DNA from 2 places in the Paenibacillus sp. FSL K6-1558 genome. Region 2 is predicted to be linked to the other one. Evidence: predicted binding sites of a transcription regulator. Region 2 holds the regulator's gene; the other holds the start of a gene.
What was found. Region 2 encodes CtsR, which represses protease genes until heat stress. Its sites were predicted from a motif close to ATGGTCAATAAAGGTCAAACA; they were not measured.

Region 1 (11,130 bases), 1.1 Mb from region 2:
ATAACAGCTGTGTATCCTGCACGTTTAGCCATTTCGATTGCATCGAATGTTTCAGTCAATGTACCGATTTGGTTTACTTTGATCAGGATGGAGTTACCGATACCTTGCTCGATACCTCTAGCAAGACGCTCAGTGTTCGTTACGAACAAGTCGTCACCAACGAGTTGTACTTTGTCACCCAATTTTTCAGTGAGCAATTTCCAACCATCCCAGTCATCTTCGGACATACCGTCTTCAATCGTGATGATTGGGTATTTCTCAACCCATGAAGCCAGAAGGTCAACATACTCAGCGGAAGTGTAAGATTTACCTTCACCAGCCAAAGTGTATTTACCATCTTTGTAGAACTCAGTGGAAGCAACGTCCATACCCAAGAATACGTCAACACCTGGTTTGTAACCAGCTTTTTCGATTGCTTCGATAATTGTAGTGATTGCTTCTTCGTTAGAACCCAGGTTTGGTGCGAAACCACCTTCATCACCTACAGCTGTGTTCAAGCCTTTGGAGCTCAGTACGGATTTCAGGTTGTGGAAGATTTCTGCGCCTACGCGAAGAGCTTCTTTGAAGCTAGGTGCGCCAACTGGCAATACCATGAACTCTTGTACGTCGATGTTGTTGTCCGCGTGCTCACCACCGTTGATGATGTTCATCATTGGTACTGGCAATGCTTTTGCGTTGAATCCACCCAGGTAAACATACAGTGGCAATTCCAGAGCATCAGCAGCAGCGCGAGCTACAGCCATGGATACAGCCAGGATTGCGTTTGCGCCCAATTTACCTTTGTTTGGCGTACCATCCAAAGCGATCATCAATCTGTCGATACCCAGTTGATCCAAAGCATCCATACCGATTACTTCTGGAGCGATGATTTCATTTACGTTTTTAACAGCTTGCAGAACGCCTTTACCGAGGTAACGGGATTTGTCACCATCGCGAAGCTCAACTGCTTCGTGGGCACCAGTAGATGCACCAGATGGAACGATTGCGCGTCCGATTGCGCCGGATTCCAGGTATACTTCAACTTCAACTGTAGGGTTACCGCGGGAGTCGAGGACTTCGCGAGCGTACACGTCAGAAATAATAGTCATGAGTGATAATCTCCTTTAATTTTGAATTTATTAAAAATTAGGACCACTTGTGTTTCCCCTTATCCACTACGTCAGCAGAATCGTCTTCCGATCGCTGTTATCCCCGGATTCCTTTGAACTTATTCTCATAAGTTGGAATCCTGTGATAAAGGCGAACGCTAAACGCTTCTTCAGACGATTTCTGCTGCCTCCGTTCGGGGGTAAACTCCAAACTTCCCAATTTCATATATGGTTGCTGTGCAACTTATTTACGGGTAGCAATGACAGATGTACCTGTCATCTCTTCCGGTTGTGGCAATTGCATCAGGTCAAGAATGGTTGGCGCGATATCGGCCAAAATTCCGCCTTCACGCAATGTTACATTTGGATCAGTCACGATAAATGGAACCGGGTTCGTTGTATGAGCTGTGAACGGACGTCCTTGCTCATCAAACACCATATCCGCATTACCATGATCCGCAGTGATCAGCACCACGCCGCCTTTGGCAAGTACCGCGTCTACAACGCGACCCATGCACTCATCCGTCACTTCAACCGCTTTGATCGTAGGCTCCAGCATACCGGAGTGTCCAACCATGTCAGGGTTAGCAAAGTTCAGGATAATCGCATCGTGTTTATCCGCTTCAATCTCACGGACTGCTGCATCGGCTACTTCATAAGCGCTCATCTCCGGTTGCAGGTCATACGTCGCCACCTTAGGAGAGTTAATCAGCACGCGAGTTTCGCCCGGAAGCTCTACGTCACGGCCGCCGCTGAAGAAGAAGGTTACGTGCGGGTACTTCTCCGTTTCTGCAATACGCAGTTGTTTTTTGTTATTCTGTACCAGCACTTCACCCAGCGTATTGTCGAGGTTTTTAGGCGAGTAAGCCACATAACCTTCAACCGTTTCGCTGAACAACGTCAGGCACACAAAGTGCAAGCCTACAGGGAACTTCGGCCCACGATCGAAACCGCGGAAATCGGAGTTCGTGAATACTTGCGACAACTGGATTGCACGGTCAGGACGGAAGTTCAGGAAGATGACGGAATCGCCACTCTCTACCAGACCTACCGGCTCACCATCCGCTTGAACGATAACCGTTGGTTCAACGAACTCATCAAATACGGATTTCTCATACGATTCCTCAACCGCTTTGAGTGGATCAGTGTATTTCGGCCCATCACCGTAAACGATGGCGCGGTAAGATTTCTCCACACGCTCCCAGCGTTTGTCACGGTCCATAGCATAGTAGCGGCCTTGAACCGTTGCGATTTTACCTACACCCACTTCATCAATCTTAGCGATCAGCTTCTGCATGAAGTCTTTACCACTATCCGGCATAACATCACGGCCATCCAGGAAGGCATGAATGTATACTTCATTCATTTCTTCTTTTTTAGCCAGATCCAGCATCGCGAACAAGTGGTCGATGTGACTATGTACGCCACCATCGGACAACAAGCCGTAGAGATGAAGCTTTTTACCGTTCTGTTTCGCTTCGCGCACCGCTTTGACAAGTGTTTCATTGTCATAGAACTCGCCGTCACGAATCGATTTGGAGATACGGGTCAAATCCTGATATACGATCCGGCCGGCACCAATGTTCAAGTGACCTACCTCGGAGTTCCCCATTTGGCCTTCCGGCAAACCTACAGCCTCACCGCATGCAGTCAAAGTTGTGTGTGGGAACTGGCTCATGAAACGGTCATAGTTCGGTTTTTTGGCTTGCGCTACCGCATTGCCTTCCACCGTGTTACGCAGACCGAAGCCATCCATAATGATCAGTGCTACAGGTTTTGGAGCTGTCATCTTACTTCGCCCCCTCAACAAGCGCGATAAACGAAGCCGGCTGCAAGCTGGCACCGCCAACAAGTGCGCCGTCGATGTCGCTTTGTCCGAGGTATTCTGTTACGTTTTCCGGTTTCACGCTGCCGCCGTATTGGATACGAACCGCATCTGCAACCTGCTCGTTGTACAGATCCTTCACCAATGTACGGATGTAAGCAATAACTTCATTCGCATCTTGGGATGTAGAGGATTTACCTGTACCAATCGCCCAGATTGGCTCATAAGCGATAACCACTTGAGCTGCTTGCTCAGCAGTCAGACCAGCAAAAGCTGCTTCGGTTTGCACTTTACATACGTCTTTTGTTTGGTTTGCTTCGCGCTCTTCAAGCGTTTCACCAAGGCAGAAGATTGGAGTCAATCCATGACGGAATGCTGCATGCAACTTTTTATTGACAGTCTCATCGGTTTCCGCAAAGTACTGACGGCGCTCCGAGTGACCGATAATCACGTAATCAACACCCAGTTCTTTCAGCATGATACCGCTGATTTCACCAGTGAATGCACCGTTGTCTTCGAAGTGAAGATTTTGTGCACCGATTTTGATGTTAGTGCCTTTCACAGCTTCTACCAGGGATGGCAGGTTTGTAAAAGGTGCGCAGATTACTGTTTCTACGCCTGCGACTTCCGCTTTTCCTTTAACTTCCTGAATAAAGTCATTGGATTCGGAAACCGTTTTGAACATTTTCCAGTTACCCGCGATAATTGGTGTTCTCATTGGTTTCAACTCCTTCATGCTATAGCTTAAAGCTTACTTGTCGTTCAATGCAACTACGCCTGGAAGCACTTTGCCTTCCATGAACTCGAGCGATGCACCGCCACCTGTGGAGATGTGGTCCATTTTGTCAGCCAATTTGAACTTCTCAGCTGCCGCTGCAGAATCGCCGCCGCCGATTACTGTGTAAGCAGATGTTGTAGCACAAGCTTCTGCTACTGCACGAGTACCGTGGGAGAATGGCTCGATTTCGAATACGCCCATAGGTCCGTTCCATACAACCAGTTTGGAGTTTTTAACAACGTCAGCGTAGATCTCACGTGTTTTAGGACCGATGTCGATACCTTCCCAATCTGCAGGAATGTCGCCAACTTCAACGATTTTTGTGTTTGCGTCTGCACTGAAATCGTCAGAGATTACGATATCCACTGGCAGGTAGAAGTTTTTGCCCAGTTTTTTTGCTTTTTCGATAAAGCCAAGTGCTACATCCAATTTGGACTCATCCAGCAAGGATTGACCTACTTCGTGGCCTTGAGCTTTCATGAATGTGTAAGACAAACCACCACCGATGATTACGTTGTCTGCAATATTCAGCAGGTTGTCGATCACATCGATTTTGTCTTTTACTTTGGAACCACCGATGATTGCTGTGAAAGGACGCTCAGGGTTGGAGATTGCTTTACCCAACACATCAAGCTCTTTTTCCATCAACAAACCGGACACTGCTGGAAGCAAGTGAGCGATTCCTTCAGTCGAAGCATGTGCTCTGTGAGCTGCGCCGAATGCATCGTTAACGAATACGTCAGCCAGTTCAGCAAATTGTTTTGCCAGTTCCGGATCGTTTTTCTCTTCGCCTGCGTGGAAACGAACGTTCTCAAGCAACAATACGTCGCCATCATTCATTGCTGCGATTTGAGCTTTAACCGCTTCACCTACGGAATCATCCGCTTTAGTAACCGGTTTACCCAGCAATTCAGACAAACGCTCAGCTGCTGGTGTCAAACGCATGGATTCTACAACTTCACCCTTTGGACGTCCCATGTGGCTCGCCAAGATTACTTTTGCACCTTTTTCGATCAGGAAGTTGATCGTAGGCAGTGTTGCACGAATACGTTTGTCATCTGTAATTTTACCATCTTCGAGCGGCACATTGAAATCTACACGGACAAATACCCGTTTTCCATTCAATTCGATATCGCGTACACTTTTTTTGTTCATCTCTATTTCCTCCGCACCCATGTATTTGGTGAACCTTTCAAGAGCTGAATCCCTTGTCAGTCCTGGTGTTCATGAGAAATTAACTAAATATCCATATATAAAGAGCGGAAACAATAACAATCTGTTTCCGCTCTATGTTATTACAGATATTACTTGATCATTTTTGCAAAGTGCTCCAATGTGCGAACCAATTGAGCTGTGTAGGACATTTCGTTGTCATACCAAGCTACAGTTTTAACCAGTTGTTGGTCGCCAACAGTCAGAACTTTAGTTTGAGTTGCATCAAACAGGGAACCGAAAGTGATTCCTTGGATATCGGAAGATACGATTTCGTCTTCAGTGTATCCGAAAGTTTGTGGATCGGAAGCTTCTTTCATTACTGCGTTAACTTCTTCAGCAGTAACTTTTTTGCCCAGAACAGTTACAAGCTCAGTCAGGGAACCAGTAGCTACTGGTACACGTTGAGCTGCACCATCCAATTTGCCTTGCAGTTCAGGGATAACCAGACCGATTGCTTTAGCAGCACCAGTTGTGTTAGGAATGATGTTTTCAGCTGCTGCGCGAGCACGACGGAAGTCACCTTTAGGGTGTGGAGCATCCAATGTGTTTTGGTCGCCAGTGTAAGCGTGAATTGTAGTCATCAAACCTTGAACGATTCCGAATTTGTCTTGCAGTGTTTTTGCCATAGGTGCCAGGCAGTTTGTTGTGCAAGATGCGCCGGAGATTACAGTTTCAGTACCGTCGAGAATTTCATGGTTTACGTTGTAAACGATGGTTTTCATGTCGCCAGTAGCTGGTGCGGAGATAACAACTTTCTTAGCTCCACCTTTCAAGTGTTTCTCAGCAGCTTCTTTTGTTGTGAAGAAACCAGTACATTCCAGAACGATGTCTACACCCAGGTCTCCCCAAGGCAGTTCTTCAGGGTTACGGTTAGCAAGTACTTTAACTTCTTTGCCGTTTACTTTGAAGAAACCATCATGTACTTCAACATCGCCATCGAAGCGACCTTGAGTTGTATCATATTTGAGCAAATGAGCCAGCATTTTAGCGTCAGTCAAGTCGTTGATTGCTACTACTTCAATGCCCTCTACATTTTGAATACGGCGGAATGCCAAACGACCAATACGTCCAAAACCGTTAATACCTACTTTAATCATGAGTAAGTTCCTCCCAAGTTTTGATTAGTTTTTTATGAAGCTATATATTCAAGACAGACGGTAAAGTCCGTCAAGACAACAAGAGTTGTGTTCAAAATAAAACCATTTCATCTCTGAAAAGTTAGATGTTTTCCATGTCAGCGACGATGACTTCGGCCGCAGCCTCATCAATAATCAGAATATCTTCCTGTCCGAACCGCAGTACGGAATGGATGGCAGCTGCCTTGCTTTTGCCGCCCGCAATGCCAATGACTACATCGGTGCGTTCGATATCCTGAAGCCGCATGCCCAGCGTAAGCATGGTATGTACCACCTCACCCTGACCATTGAAGTAATACCCGAAGGACTCCGATACAGCTCCCTGCTCCTGAAGTTCGTCAATGATCTCCGGTGCAAGCTTGCGTCTCTTCGCCATCTCCACAGCATCACCAATGCCATGAATTACGATGCGAGATTGCCTGATCAGCTGTAAAATCTCCTGAACTCCCGGGTCCTGGATCAGTGATTCATAGGCATGGTCACTAAGCAAATCCGGTACATGCAGGAGTTTGTATTGAGCCCCTGTCCGTTTTGCCATCGTGGATGCAATCGTATTTGCCTGAATTTCCAGGCTCTCTCCCAACCCTCCGCGTGCTGGTACAAACCAGACACCCTTCATTGAAGTCGGTGGTGTGAGTTGTTCTGCGACTTCGGCCGTTGTTGATCCGCCTGTTACAGCGACAACGTCGTTGTCATTCATGATACTGCTGAGAGCTTTTGCTCCAGCTCTTCCAAGCTCCCTTTTGGCGTAAGGAGATATATCCGAATCACCAGGAACCACGACTACCTTTTGCAGACCGTAGGCTTGCTTGATTCGCTCTTCCAGCTCGGATAATCCAAACAGCTCTTTCGCGACAGGTTCTAATTGCTGCAGCAAATTATAACCCGCCTCGCTGATCTTCATCCCTGCACTGTCAATTTCGATAAGTCCCTGAGCCTTTAACAGATCGGTCTCAGCTCTCAGAACCCGCTCGGTCATCTGCATGGAATTGGCTAACGTTCTCCGCCCAATCACATCCGATAACATGATCTGGTGCAGAATCGTATAGCGTTTTTTCAAGACATCCATGAGATCGGGCAGAAGCTGCTTTTGCACTTCCAAGATCGTTCGCATGCTTTCCACTCCCGCAAGCTTCATGTTCCAAGCTTTCTGCATGGCCTTAAAATGTCCCGGGTTAACTTTTTAAGTCCCACGTTCATTCTACCTAAAACTGACGCGAGATGCAAGTGTTTCGATTGCTTATTTCGACAGGTTAGCAGGCGTTTGTACGCGCCTATTTTCACAACCTTTACACATCGAGATAAGGAAATGAGGATCTCACACCATATATAGAAGAAGTCCACACATAACATCTATATCTTGCTGTGTTTCATTTTCATAGGGCATGTCCAAAACTTCTTATAGCATGTACTGAAATACAAGCTTTATCCATCTTTCTTCATCATGATCATTTCCGAAACAATTCAAACCATCTTCGGAATAACTCGGCCCATTCATGAAAGACAACGTGAGCCCATTTATCTTAAGGAAAACCACACCATGTTCATGCAAAGCAACTGCTTGCAATTCACCAGTGCATAAGCTATAATCATTATTGCTGTCACATAATTTGCGCCCGTGGTCCAATGGATATGACGTAGGCCTCCGAAGCCTGAGATCCAAGTTCGATTCTTGGCGGGCGCGCCACTAAATTTTCTAACAGCTCATAATGCATTTAACCAACGAAACCGGAAAGGTTTCTTTTTTTTCAAACTTAGTTTGACTTTCTTTGACTTTTTGTTTGAGATTGTTTATGATGTGGTTAATACGGTAACAGTTTAAGTATAAACACCATTTAACATTTACATTTCCGAGGAGGTTTTTCACGTGAGTTATATTCCAATGGTCGTTGAACAGAGCAACCGGGGTGAGCGCGCCTATGATATTTATTCCAGATTGCTGAAGGATCGTATCATTTTCCTTGGCAGCGACGTGAATGACGTTGTAGCGAATGCCATCATGGCACAGATGTTGTTCCTGGCAGCGGAAGATCCGGAGAAAGACATTCACCTATACATCAACAGCCCAGGCGGATCCATCACAGCGGGTATGGCAATTTACGATACAATGCAGTTCATCAAACCGGATGTATCTACGATCTGCGTAGGTATGGCGGCTTCCATGGGTGCATTCTTGTTGAATGCCGGTGCAAAAGGCAAACGTTTTGCGTTGCCAAACAGTGAAATTATGATTCACCAACCTCTTGGTGGTGCACAAGGTCAAGCTTCGGACATCGAAATCCGTGCACGCCGCATCCTGAAAATGCGTGATACCTTGAACCGCATCATCTCCGAGCGCACAGGTCAACCCCTGGAGCGTATCGAAAAAGATACAGATCGTGACTACTTCATGAGTGCTGCTGAAGCAGCCGATTACGGTATCATCGATAAAGTAATCCAAAACGTAGGCTCCCAAGGCATCTAAGCTTTAGCTGCCTGGAGACAACGTAAATAAGCGCAGGGCGGGCATCATCTGAATATAGGTGAGCACGCTCTGCGCTTTTTAATTATAACAGGCAATCTCACCACCCGGACTTGGGGTGCCTTGCCTGCATAAACCAGAAGCCCCCGTCATTCTTGCTTTGACGGAGGCTTCTGGTTTATTATTTTTCACTAATAAAAGGTATAAGTGCTCTTGTCTTGTTTTGACTTGAATTTAATTTATTTTATGATTTCATCTAAGCTAAAACGAACTTACTTCTCAGAAGCTACGTTGCTGAATGGTGCGGTTCCTTTAGGCAGAATATCTTTGTAAGTGAACTTGAATTCAGGGAAGCCCTCCGCATACGCGGTGTACTCATACAACTGGAAGAATACCACTGCGCCTGTTGGCGTCACGTAGAAATCCTGATCTTTGTTAAGGCCTTTGTAGTCGTTCAGGGCTCCCGCGTTCGCTTTCAGTTGCTCGCCAACCTTTTTGCTGATCGTTTCACGCATCGATTTGCTGTTTGCAATTACATCATCCAGTGTCAGCTCTTTACCTGTGTCGAGAGCAAACGTATGACCGGTGCGAGTCGTCATGCCATGTGCGCCTGCATAGTCCTCATAACGTTGAGTGATCAGACCCAGCACACCGTTCTCATTGTAAGTCACCACATAAGAAGCTTCGAATGCATATGGACGATTTGCGGTTGCTCCACCGAATTCTGACGTTTGTTTTTTGAACGCCGCAACAGCGGTGTCCACTTCATCTTTGAGCACTTTGTTAATCGCAGCTTCGGCCTCTTTGCTCGCTAGTCCGCTCACTTGCGGGTACTGCACATCCACCTCAGCATTTTTAACGGTTACACTCGCTTTGGTCGATTTCACCTGAACGTTATTTTGTTTCACTTTACTCAGGGTCAGTGTTTTGGTTTTGGCATCCCAGCTACCTTGTACACCCAAATAATCTCTCATTGCAGAGAACGGGATGTACAAACGACCCTGGATCAACTTTGCTTCCACTTGAGGATAAAAACCATTAATATACACGTTTGGCTGTCCATCCATCAAACTCACAGTCATTGCATTGTTCGCTGCAGTTACTGTATATGACTTTGTTTTTGCATCATATTTCAATGTCCCACCTGCTACATCCTTAACTGCTGTCAGCGCCACCCATGTAGATCCACCTTGGAGCAACCCTTTTTGCGTGAGGGTTTTTCCACCTGATTTCAACGTTACTTCAGCCGGTGCAGTTACTTTGGCAGATACGGATGTTGCTTGAACCGATTGATCCATCCATGCTGTGCTTCCTCCCATAATTACACCTGCTGCCAATAATGCACTCGTCCACTTTTTCCATGTTTTCATCTATAAAACTCCTCTCTATATTCCATCAGGTTTAATGCGTATGTAAATAGAATTAGATTGCATAGGCCATACGCTTGCCTCTTTATTATAATTAACCCATTATCGGAAAGGTTTACAGCCCCAGTTACAATGTTGATGAAAATAGTCCAATATTCATTGCAGAAAATGAATGTTTTGTCACGAACAATGCTACAAAAAAGACATGATTCACTCTGTTCTCAAACCAGTCATATAATCACTTTCCGGCCCCGCTTCCTCAAAGCCAGCATGTGCAACAAAAAAACACGGCCCCGAAGGACAGTGCTTTTGTCATTATTTTAAATTCTTAATATTTAATATTTTATCCCGTGAAGTGCAAAGTTCCTTACTTCATCTCATACGTGATATTCAGAACGGTACTTACTTTGACCTGACCAGCTTCGATCTGTGTACCTGCATCTGATTCACTCTTCGCTTGCGACATGAGCTCTGATGCATAGAACACAGGAACATTAGCATCCGGCTGACTTACCGATAGAACAGTACCCAGCTGACGTTTAACCGCTTTAGCGATCGCTCCTGCTTTCACATCTGCATTAGCTACCGCCTTAGCAATCACTTCGGATTCGTATTTCTCTGGATTCTCTACTGTAAAGCGTACATTTTCAATATTATTGGCCCCTGCTTGGGAGGCTGCATCCAGCAGTTCACCAATCTTGTCCATATCACGATATGTTACTGTCAATGTGTGATGTGCTGTGTAACCTTTAATTTTCTGTCCATCTTTTTCGCTATACGTGTAGTTTGGTTGCACGTAAAATTGACTGGTTTGAATATCATCGGCACTAATCTTCCATGTGTTTTTCAGCAAATTAGTAACCTTTTGAATCTTAGCAGCATTTGCTTTCTGAGCTGACGCCGCAGTATCGGCAGTACTGTTCACACCGATGGACAGATAGGCAATATCCGGCTTCACTTGAATCTCACCTTTACCTACGACATTGATTACATTTTGCTGTACGCCCTGAACTTCGGCAGCATAAGCATAATTTCCTGGAGCTACATAAGCCGTTCCTCCGACCAGCAACGAACTTGCCACCAGCACTGCACCAAACGGTTTCATCCATTGTTTACCCATTACGAATAACCTCCTCATATGTTAACTTCTCAAACTTGAAGCGATTTGATACCTTAACAGACGGGACAAATTCCATAATGTTGCACTTGACGGACCCGTTTAATTAAATTTTATATAAAACGCAAAAAAGCCCCTTGCGG
Region 2 (11,130 bases):
TGCTTCATCGATCAAGTCGATCGCTTTATCCGGTAAGAAACGATCTGTAATATACCGATCCGACAATTTGACAGCTTGCACAATCGCTTCGTCCGTAATTTTCACACGGTGATGCGCTTCGTAACGATCACGCAGACCATGCAAAATTTGAATGGCTTCTTCCGGTGATGGTTGATCCACTGTAATCGGTTGGAAACGACGCTCTAGCGCAGCATCCTTCTCGATATATTTGCGGTACTCATCCAGTGTCGTTGCACCGATGCACTGTAATTCTCCACGAGCAAGAGCCGGTTTCAAGATGTTCGATGCATCAATCGCGCCTTCTGCGCCACCCGCACCAATCAGTGTGTGCAACTCATCAATGAACAGGACAATGTTGCCCGCCTGACGAATCTCATCCATGATTTTTTTCAATCGATCCTCGAACTCACCACGATATTTGGTTCCAGCAACAACCGAACCCATATCCAGCGTCATTACACGTTTATCACGCAATGTTTCGGGAATTTCGTTTGCAATAATTTTTTGGGCAAGCCCCTCGGCAATTGCTGTTTTACCTACACCCGGTTCACCGATCAATACCGGGTTATTTTTGGTACGACGACTCAATACCTGAATCACACGCTCAATTTCCTTGCTACGGCCAATAACCGGGTCAAGGTTATTCTCTCTGGCATACGCCGTCAAATCACGAGCGAGGCTGTCCAGCGTTGGTGTGCTTACATTGGCAGGTGTGCCGTTGTGGCTGGAAACTGCTTCACTGCTACCGAGCAATTGCAGTACTTGCTGACGTGCTTTGTTCAAGCTGATGCCAAGGTTATTGAGCACACGTGCCGCAACGCCTTCACCTTCACGGATCAGTCCGAGAAGAATGTGTTCTGTGCCAACATAGGTGTGGCCGAGTTTACGCGCCTCATCCATCGATAATTCAATTACTTTTTTCGCACGTGGCGTATATGCAATGTTCGTAGGTTGCTCTTGGCCACGGCCAATCAGCGTTTCTACTTCATCCTGAATTTTTTCCAATCCGAGTCCCAGGCCGATCAGTGCTTTGGCAGCAATGCCTTCACCTTCACGAATGAGGCCGAGCAAAATATGCTCCGTACCGATGTTATTGTGACCGAGACGGACAGCTTCTTCCTGCGCGAGTGCGAGCACCTTTTGGGCCCGTTCCGTAAATCTTCCAAACATCATATCTCCTGCACCTCCATGGTTTTGGATAAAACGAGGGATTCCATTCTATTTGAATGCCCCTTCGTTATTCTTCATATCACTTTTGTTTGCAGCCATGCTGCGAATAAAATCATTGGTAGCTTCAGTCTAGATGGAAGCTTATTATATAAAAGCCGCAGATGCGGCATGAAACCCATATTAACGCTTAAAGGAAGGTTTAACCAGAACTTTTAGCTGCATTGATCGTATCACGAATTAACTGAGCACGGTAGATGTCGCGCTCATCTGTACGCATATCCCCAAATGTTTTTTGTAAAAAACCTGGCTGAGTCATTACATTCAACTCATTCATCACTGGAATCGATAATCCTTCCAACAAACCAAGATCTACGCCGAGCCGCACATCCGACAAACGTTGCGCTGCTTCCTTCGTATCTACAATCGCTGCATGAGACAAAATCCCGTAGGAACGCATCACTCGATCCGTAATACGCAGTCTGGAATCAGTAATGAGCCGTTCTCTTGCGGTACGCTCATGACCAATCATCTGTAAAACAACACCGTGGAGGTTGTCAATCACTTCTTGCTCCGTCTGTCCAAGTGTAATCTGATTGGAAATCTGGAACAAGTTGCCCATCGCCTCGCTACCCTCTCCATAGATCCCTCGCACCGTTAATCCCACTTGAGACACGGCACTGAGGATACGGCCAATCTGCTGAGTCATAACCAATGCGGGAAGGTGCATCATAACCGATGCCCTGACACCTGTTCCAACATTCGTTGGACAACTGGTCAGATACCCTCTGCGATCATCAAACGCATAATCCACGTGCGCTTCAAAAGCATCATCTATAGCGGAAGCTTTCTCCCAGGCCTCTTTGACCTGGAACCCCGGATAGAGGCACTGGATACGCAAATGATCCTCTTCATTGATCATAATACTTACCGACTCATCCTCACTAAGAATTACGGCTCCGTTGGTCGATTCATTCGCCAGACTCGGACTAATCAAATGTTTTTCCACCAGCACACGCTTGTCGAGTTCGTCAATATCGATCAGATCGAGTGTAGTAAAATCACCAAAGGCGTGTACGTCATCGTACTGAAGTACTTCGCTCAGCTTATTCAGCACCTCTTCCGATTGCTCACTCGAAGCCAGCATTGGAAACGGGATATGCTGAAGGTTACGTGCGATCCGGACACGACTGCTGATTACGATCTCCGAATCAGTTGCATCACTGCGCATCCAGTCACTGAGCGCCTTCTCTGTAAAACGCAGATTAGGCATCATGCTTCCCTCCTACTTATGACAAACTTTACTCTTGAGCTATTTCTTTTTCAAGTTCCCGGATCTGGTCACGAATCTGAGCGGCCTCTTCGAACTCTTCTTGAGCAATGCTCTGCTGCAGATTTTGCTTCAGATCGGCAATTTGCCGTTTCACCTTAATACGCCCGCCTGCTCTGGCAGGAACTTTACCTACATGCGATGTACTACCATGCACTCGCTTGAACAAAGGGTCCAGACGGCTGTCAAAGTATTTATAACAGGAACTGCAGCCAAAACGACCAACTTTGCTGAACTGAGCATACGTCATGCCACATTCTTCACATTGCAGCGTTTTAGCAGGAGCAGCACCTGAACTTTTGCCTGCCGGATCAAAATCGAGTATTCCTGATAACAGGTTGTGTATAGAGAATCCTCCTGCTGTTCCAGGAATCATCTCCCCCTTCTCTCGGGCACATGATTCACAAATATGAAATTCCGTCTTCTCGCCATTTACAATTTTCGTAAAATGAAGTGTAGCCGGACGTTTGTTACATTCTTGGCACAGCATATAGATGTACCTCCTTTGATCCCGATAGTTTTCATTTACCGAGCAAAGATATTAGCATTGCCTTCAACATTCTGGCACGAATTTGATCCCGGTAAGGAAGTTTGACCATAAGAACTTCTCTCGACACAGCCGCACGCATCAACCCGGCTTCCCGCTTACTTAAAAAACGCGCTTCTTCCAATTGATAAATCAAGCCTTCCGCAGCAGTCTGTCCAATCTCGTCACCAATACTGTGATGCAGATGGTTGTGCAGCGCCGATTGGGCAGGTAATTCAATGCGTTGTATACGAACATACCCACCACCGCCACGTTTACTCTCGACGAGATACCCTTTTTCAAGAGTGAAACGGGTGCTGATGACATAATTGATCTGGGAAGGTACACATGAAAACTGATCTGCCAGATCATTACGCTGAATCTCAATCATTCCTTCGGGACTTTCATGCAAAATACCCTTCAGATATCGTTCAATAATATCAGAGATATTACGCATCCAATCATCCTCCACTGTCTGAAACGTTAAGTCAATAAGGACCACACGCCCCCCACAGAGTACACCTTCTCCACCCATTTAACCACTCAGAGAAACAGCGAATCTTGCTGATACAAGTGTTAAACAGGAGAACAAAGGAAGCACGAAGGTCCTTGAATATCCCCTTGATCTTCCAATGATGTGTTCCGACTTACGGTACTTTTCATCAGAGAACAGTAAGAAAGCTAACGTCATATCATAGGTAAATAGCACGTATTCCAGAAATATAATCCTACGTATTTAACCTTGAGTTGACTTTGACTTTCTTTGACTTTATATACATTATAGCATATTTTACTGTTTTGCCAAGTGGGGGCACTATTCATTTTTTACGATTTTACACGAAATATTCGCCTGACACAAAAAAACCTCTCCCGGACATCGGGAGAAGTTCTCATTGCTTCCAATTGCGCTTCATATCTGTTGGAATGAAGTCGTACTCGATATAGATCGTCGCTCAAAAGAAATCAAGCAAATAGGTTTCACGTTTGGGAACTGCCTTTTCCAACGCTTGGATAGCGCTCACTGGCCCTTCCAATCTACCGATCTGTGCCATCTCTGCGGGTCTACGATAACCCATTAACACGGCTGAAAGGGATTGAATACTGAGACGAATCGGCTGATTCAGCTGACCTTCGCCATCCGATTTTGCCTTTTTCCATATTGAAGCGGTTCCGTTCATTGCCACGTTTAATTCCCATACACCTTCGTTCCACGGAGCGTAAGCATCTTCGACGTCAAGCCAAATCTGTACGGGCGAGTCTTGACTGGCAAAAGGGTACTGCGAAATGAACTGCTCCACGCTCACGATTCGTGCCATAAAGTAAGGCACTACCTCTTGCCCAATCCGTGGATTGTCCAATTGAAATGCAAGCAGATCACTTGCAGGTGCCTGTAAAGTTACTTCGTCAATCATGGAATCGTGATTAGCAATGAACGTCCAAAGCCCTCGTCTGGACTCTTCATTCAAATGAATGAACTCACCGATGGTAAACTTACTTTCCTTGACTTCGTAGAGGACATACCCTTGCGGCACTCCTGCCTCATCATAGTATACAGCACGCTGGCTTCCTTTTTTGACATAAACGGAATTTTCCCACCACGCATCATCACGATTCAAAGTCCCATTATAGCGCGCTGCATAAGCGTCATACACCTGCTTCAATTCTGCAAGCTCAGCATTACCACGTTTGATCGTGCCTGGTGTCAGTTGCTTGGCAGGCAGTTGAGCCGTAGACAATTTGTATTTCTTATATTCAACATAGGTTTCCCAGCCATACTTTCGATAAAAAGAAAACGAAAACGGATGCAGGAAAGATACACTTTGTTTATTCCGATTCATCTCTTCTAGTGCGTATTTCAGCAATCCTGCTACCCAGCCCTTACGTCTATATTCCGGCCATGTGGCTACACCCGCGATTCCACCCATTTCAAAGGACCTTCCATGGATATAGGTCTGAAAAGGAATAATCTGCAACTTGGCTCCAACCTGACCATCCGCATAAACCCCCAATACATTATGCTTAGCGAATTCCTGGCGCCGCCTCTCCAACTGATCCTCTGTTAATTTAAATTGAAAAGCATACTCGGAGAGCGCCATACAAGCCTCATAATCGTCGATCGTTAATTTGCGAAGTTCCATACTAATCTGCACCTCATTTTCTTCTAATGTAAGTTCATTCTGTACAAAAGGCTGCTTGTGCCCTTTTCTTACATTTGAGTGTCTCAGAGGTTCCCTTTAAAGTCAAACAAGAGATGTAACGTTCACATCTCCTAAATCATAATGTCTTCTGAATTTTAATATATAAAATAAAAACCACCACCGAATTACATCGGCAGTGGTTCTTCGCTTGGCGGCGTCCTACTCTCCCAGGACCCTGCGGTCCAAGTACCATCGGCGCTAGAGGGCTTAACGGTCGTGTTCGGGATGGGTACGTGTGGAACCCCTCCGCCATCGCCACCAAACGCGATTGGTCGAAGCATAGCTTCTTCCATATCCATTTTGGAATTGAAAATCATACACACATTCCGTGATGTACCGATTTTCATTTCACCATTCAGAGTGTTGTTCTCTGAAAACTAGATTCGAAACGAAACGTACGCGATTTAAAACTTGCTATTGGATAAGCCCTCGACCGATTAGTACTGGTCAGCTCCATGCATTGCTGCACTTCCACCCCCAGCCTATCTACCTCGTCGTCTTCAAGGGGTCTTACATACTGGGAAATCTCATCTTGAGGGGGGCTTCACGCTTAGATGCTTTCAGCGCTTATCCCGTCCGTACATAGCTACCCAGCGGTGCTCCTGGCGGAACAACTGGTACACCAGCGGTACGTCCATCCCGGTCCTCTCGTACTAAGGACAGCTCCTCTCAAATTTCCTACGCCCACGACAGATAGGGACCGAACTGTCTCACGACGTTCTGAACCCAGCTCGCGTACCGCTTTAATGGGCGAACAGCCCAACCCTTGGGACCTACTTCAGCCCCAGGATGCGATGAGCCGACATCGAGGTGCCAAACCTCCCCGTCGATGTGGACTCTTGGGGGAGATAAGCCTGTTATCCCCAGGGTAGCTTTTATCCGTTGAGCGATGGCCCTTCCATGCGGTACCACCGGATCACTAAGCCCGACTTTCGTCCCTGCTCGACTTGTAGGTCTCGCAGTCAAGCTCCCTTATGCCTTTGCACTCTTCGAATGATTTCCAACCATTCTGAGGGAACCTTTGGGCGCCTCCGTTACTCTTTAGGAGGCGACCGCCCCAGTCAAACTGCCCACCTGACACTGTCCCCGCACCGGTTTACGGTACCAGGTTAGAACCTAGATACGATCAGGGTGGTATCCCAACGGTGCCTCCACGCAAGCTGGCGCTCACGCTTCAAAGGCTCCCACCTATCCTGTACAGATCGTACCCAAATTCAATATCAAGCTGCAGTAAAGCTCCATGGGGTCTTTCCGTCTTGTCGCGGGTAACCTGCATCTTCACAGGTATTAAAATTTCACCGGATCTCTCGTTGAGACAGCGCCCAAGTCGTTACGCCATTCGTGCGGGTCAGAATTTACCTGACAAGGAATTTCGCTACCTTAGGACCGTTATAGTTACGGCCGCCGTTTACTGGGGCTTCGGTTCACAGCTTCGGGATTACTCCCTAACCACTCCCCTTAACCTTCCAGCACCGGGCAGGCGTCAGCCCGTATACTTCGCCTTACGGCTTCGCACAGACCTGTGTTTTTGCTAAACAGTCGCTTGGGCCTTTTCACTGCGGCCCCCTCGTGCTATTCACACTACCGGGGCACCCCTTCTCCCGAAGTTACGGGGTCATTTTGCCGAGTTCCTTAACGAGAGTTCTTCCGCGCGCCTTAGAATTCTCTTCTCGCCTACCTGTGTCGGTTTGCGGTACGGGCACCTTCATCTGGCTAGAGGCTTTTCTTGGCAGTGTGAGATCATGACCTTCGCTACTGTAATTTTCACTCCCCATCACAGCTCAGCCTTACGGTTAGCGGATTTGCCTACTAACCAGCCTTACTGCTTGGACAGGCATCCATCAGCCTGCGTCACTACCCTACTGCGTCCCCCCATCGCTCGTAACGATTTACGGTGGTACAGGAATTTCGACCTGTTGTCCTTCGACTACGCCTTTCGGCCTCGCCTTAGGTCCCGACTTACCCTGAGCGGACGAGCCTTCCTCAGGAACCCTTAGGCTTTCGGCGGATCAGATTCTCACTGATCTTTTCGTTACTCATACCGGCATTCTCACTTGTATAATGTCCAGCGCTCCTTACGGTACACCTTCAACCCTTATACAACGCTCCCCTACCCCTGGATCGACTTCACTCCAGCTTCGAAGCCCTGTGTTTATCCCCTGGGAACCATTTGGTCTTCCAAGGCTTCACACCTTGTCAGACAAAAATGTCCTTGTGGTAAACACCGCCTCAAAGAAGCAGTGAAGTCGATCCAAGCCATAGCTTCGGTGGTGTGTTTAGCCCCGTTACATTTTCGGCGCAGAGTCACTCGACCAGTGAGCTATTACGCACTCTTTCAATGGTGGCTGCTTCTAAGCCAACATCCTGGTTGTCTGTGCAACTCCACATCCTTTCCCACTTAACACACACTTGGGGACCTTAGCTGATGGTCTGGGCTGTTTCCCTTTTGACAATGGATCTTAGCACTCACTGTCTGACTCCCGGAAGTAAGTCTATGGCATTCGGAGTTTGACTGAGCTTGGTAACCCTTGCGGGCCCCGCACCCAATCAGTGCTCTACCTCCACGACTCTGTTTTCCGAGGCTAGCCCTAAAGCTATTTCGGGGAGAACCAGCTATCTCCGAGTTCGATTGGAATTTCTCCGCTACCCCCACCTCATCCCCGCATTTTTCAACATGCGTGGGTTCGGGCCTCCAGTGCGTGTTACCGCACCTTCACCCTGGACAGGGGTAGATCACCCGGTTTCGGGTCTACGTCCACGTACTATAGTCGCCCTATTCAGACTCGCTTTCGCTGCGGCTCCGGCTCTTCACCTTAACCTTGCACGGGAACGTAACTCGCCGGTTCATTCTACAAAAGGCACGCCATCACCCCTAAAACGGGCTCTGACTTTTTGTAAGCACACGGTTTCAGGTTCTATTTCACTCCCCTTCCGGGGTGCTTTTCACCTTTCCCTCACGGTACTGCTTCACTATCGGTCGCTAGGAAGTATTTAGCCTTGGCAGATGGTCCTGCCGGATTCATACGGGGTTTCACGTGCCCCGCACTACTCGGGATCCGTCTCGGAGGGAACAGACTTTCAATTACAGGGCTTTTACCTTCTTTGGCGGGCCTTTCCAGACCTCTTCGCTTAACCGGTTCCTTTGTAACTCCATGTGAGACGTCCCACAACCCCAAAGAGCAAGCTCTTTGGTTTGGGCTTCTCCGCGTTCGCTCGCCGCTACTGACGGAATCACTATTGTTTTCTCTTCCTCAGGGTACTTAGATGTTTCAGTTCCCCTGGTATGCCTCTACATAACCTATGTATTCAGTTATGAGTAACTGGATATTACCCCAGCTGGGTTTCCCCATTCGGACATCCCCGGATCAAAGCTTGCTTACAGCTCCCCGAGGCAGTTTCGTTGTTCGCCACGTCCTTCATCGGCTCCTAGCGCCTAGGCATCCTCCGTGTGCTCTTAGTAGCTTAACCATATGCTCCGGTTTCGTTTGCTCGCTCCCCTTGTTTTGGACTACGTCCAAAGCCAAAAGTCGCTCCCACCCGATACCATCGCAATTGCATTATCTACCGTTTTTATTGAAACTTGTTTTAACACAAGTTCAGCTAAAAAGGAATGTTCTAATTCGCGTTTGTTTCGTTTCGATATCTAGTTTTCAAAGAACACAACAAATAGATGAAATTGTTTGGTGGAGCCAAGCGGGATCGAACCGCTGACCTCCTGCTTGCAAGGCAGGCGCTCTCCCAGCTGAGCTATGGCCCCTCAAATTCCATCAAAACTGAACAAATGGAGTAGTAACTTAGTAGTGCTTGCAAGTTCACTGAACTTGCATATTTGAATGTCTTCGTTGCAGAAGACGATTCTCCATAGAAAGGAGGTGATCCAGCCGCACCTTCCGATACGGCTACCTTGTTACGACTTCACCCCAATCATCTATCCCACCTTCGGCGGCTGGCTCCTTGCGGTTACCCCACCGACTTCGGGTGTTATAAACTCTCGTGGTGTGACGGGCGGTGTGTACAAGACCCGGGAACGTATTCACCGCGGCATGCTGATCCGCGATTACTAGCAATTCCGACTTCATGCAGGCGAGTTGCAGCCTGCAATCCGAACTGAGACCGGCTTTGTTGGGATTGGCTCCATCTCGCGATTTCGCAGCCCGTTGTACCGGCCATTGTAGTACGTGTGTAGCCCAGGTCATAAGGGGCATGATGATTTGACGTCATCCCCACCTTCCTCCGGTTTGTCACCGGCAGTCTATCTAGAGTGCCCACCCGAAGTGCTGGCAACTAAATATAAGGGTTGCGCTCGTTGCGGGACTTAACCCAACATCTCACGACACGAGCTGACGACAACCATGCACCACCTGTCTCAACTTTCCCCGAAGGGCACCTAACGCATCTCTGCCTCGTTAGTTGGATGTCAAGACCTGGTAAGGTTCTTCGCGTTGCTTCGAATTAAACCACATACTCCACTGCTTGTGCGGGTCCCCGTCAATTCCTTTGAGTTTCAGTCTTGCGACCGTACTCCCCAGGCGGAGTGCTTAATGTGTTAACTTCGGCACCAAGGGTATCGAAACCCCTAACACCTAGCACTCATCGTTTACGGCGTGGACTACCAGGGTATCTAATCCTGTTTGCTCCCCACGCTTTCGCGCCTCAGCGTCAGTTACAGCCCAGAGAGTCGCCTTCGCCACTGGTGTTCCTCCACATCTCTACGCATTTCACCGCTACACGTGGAATTCCACTCTCCTCTTCTGCACTCAAGTCACACAGTTTCCAGTGCGATCCGGGGTTGAGCCCCGGGATTAAACACCAGACTTACATGACCGCCTGCGCGCGCTTTACGCCCAATAATTCCGGACAACGCTTGCCCCCTACGTATTACCGCGGCTGCTGGCACGTAGTTAGCCGGGGCTTTCTTCTCAGGTACCGTCACCTTGAGAGCAGTTACTCTCTCAAGCGTTCTTCCCTGGCAACAGAGCTTTACGATCCGAAAACCTTCATCACTCACGCGGCATTGCTCCGTCAGGCTTTCGCCCATTGCGGAAGATTCCCTACTGCTGCCTCCCGTAGGAGTCTGGGCCGTGTCTCAGTCCCAGTGTGGCCGATCACCCTCTCAGGTCGGCTACGCATCGTCGCCTTGGTGAGCCGTTACCTCACCAACTAGCTAATGCGCCGCAGGCCCATCCCCAAGTGACAGATTGCTCCGTCTTTCCAGTTCTCTTCAGGCGAAGAAAACAAGTATTCGGTATTAGCTACCGTTTCCGGTAGTTGTCCCAAGCTTGAGGGCAGGTTGCCTACGTGTTACTCACCCGTCCGCCGCTAACCATCAGAGAAGCAAGCTTCTCTTCAAGTCCGCTCGACTTGCATGTATTAGGCATGCCGCCAGCGTTCGTCCTGAGCCAGGATCAAACTCTCCAATAAAGATGAATTTCGTCAGCGTCGTTAAACGCGGTGAAACTCATCGGGGTATTGAAAAGAGCGATAAGCTCATTTTGAATCTGACGATTCATTGTGAATCAAAAGTTACTATCCATTTGTTCAGTTTTCAAGGAACTTGTTCACCTTATCTTGCGACAACTTACGTCAACCAGACAGGAAATTTATCATATCATGTTAACTGAGTTTCTGTCAACAATCTTTTTCGTCAATCTTCAAAGCTACTCGACTACCTTCTGTTTGAAGCGACAAGAAATAATATATCACGCTGTCATGCTTTTAGCAAGTACTTTATTCAACTTCTATCATTTTGAAAATAAGATCGATCTTAAAGCCTGGAGAGAATGATCGAAATGAAGCGAGTTTTAGCTTTGCTTAGCCAAACAAGAGAGGTGATAGCTCGGAAAAGATCAAATTTGAAGTAAGTGATCCAAAAACTTTATAATAAGGTA

Region 1: clpP (ATP-dependent Clp endopeptidase proteolytic subunit ClpP) is a predicted target of CtsR. The motif match lies at 7,799-7,819, and genes of this name have one in related genera.

The regions. Positions count from the first base shown of each region.
Region 1 covers NZ_JBBOCV010000001.1:3,970,202-3,981,331, reverse strand. Annotated here, with positions in the region: gene eno (phosphopyruvate hydratase) at 1-1,088, opposite strand, end outside; gene gpmI (2,3-bisphosphoglycerate-independent phosphoglycerate mutase) at 1,333-2,877, opposite strand; gene tpiA (triose-phosphate isomerase) at 2,879-3,631, opposite strand; gene MHI38_RS17210 (phosphoglycerate kinase) at 3,665-4,846, opposite strand; gene gap (type I glyceraldehyde-3-phosphate dehydrogenase) at 4,996-6,003, opposite strand; gene MHI38_RS17200 (sugar-binding transcriptional regulator) at 6,125-7,156, opposite strand; tRNA gene MHI38_RS17195 (tRNA-Arg) at 7,655-7,729, shown strand; gene clpP (ATP-dependent Clp endopeptidase proteolytic subunit ClpP) at 7,910-8,506, shown strand; gene MHI38_RS17185 (stalk domain-containing protein) at 8,776-9,873, opposite strand; gene MHI38_RS17180 (SIMPL domain-containing protein) at 10,238-10,990, opposite strand.
Region 2 covers NZ_JBBOCV010000001.1:2,913,445-2,924,574, forward strand. Annotated here, with positions in the region: gene MHI38_RS12690 (ATP-dependent Clp protease ATP-binding subunit) at 1-1,194, opposite strand, end outside; gene MHI38_RS12695 (protein arginine kinase) at 1,391-2,461, opposite strand; gene MHI38_RS12700 (UvrB/UvrC motif-containing protein) at 2,490-3,008, opposite strand; gene MHI38_RS12705 (CtsR family transcriptional regulator) at 3,040-3,501, opposite strand; gene MHI38_RS12710 (GNAT family N-acetyltransferase) at 3,998-5,182, opposite strand; rRNA gene rrf (5S ribosomal RNA) at 5,389-5,505, opposite strand; rRNA gene MHI38_RS12720 (23S ribosomal RNA) at 5,660-8,710, opposite strand; tRNA gene MHI38_RS12725 (tRNA-Ala) at 8,924-8,999, opposite strand; rRNA gene MHI38_RS12730 (16S ribosomal RNA) at 9,108-10,663, opposite strand.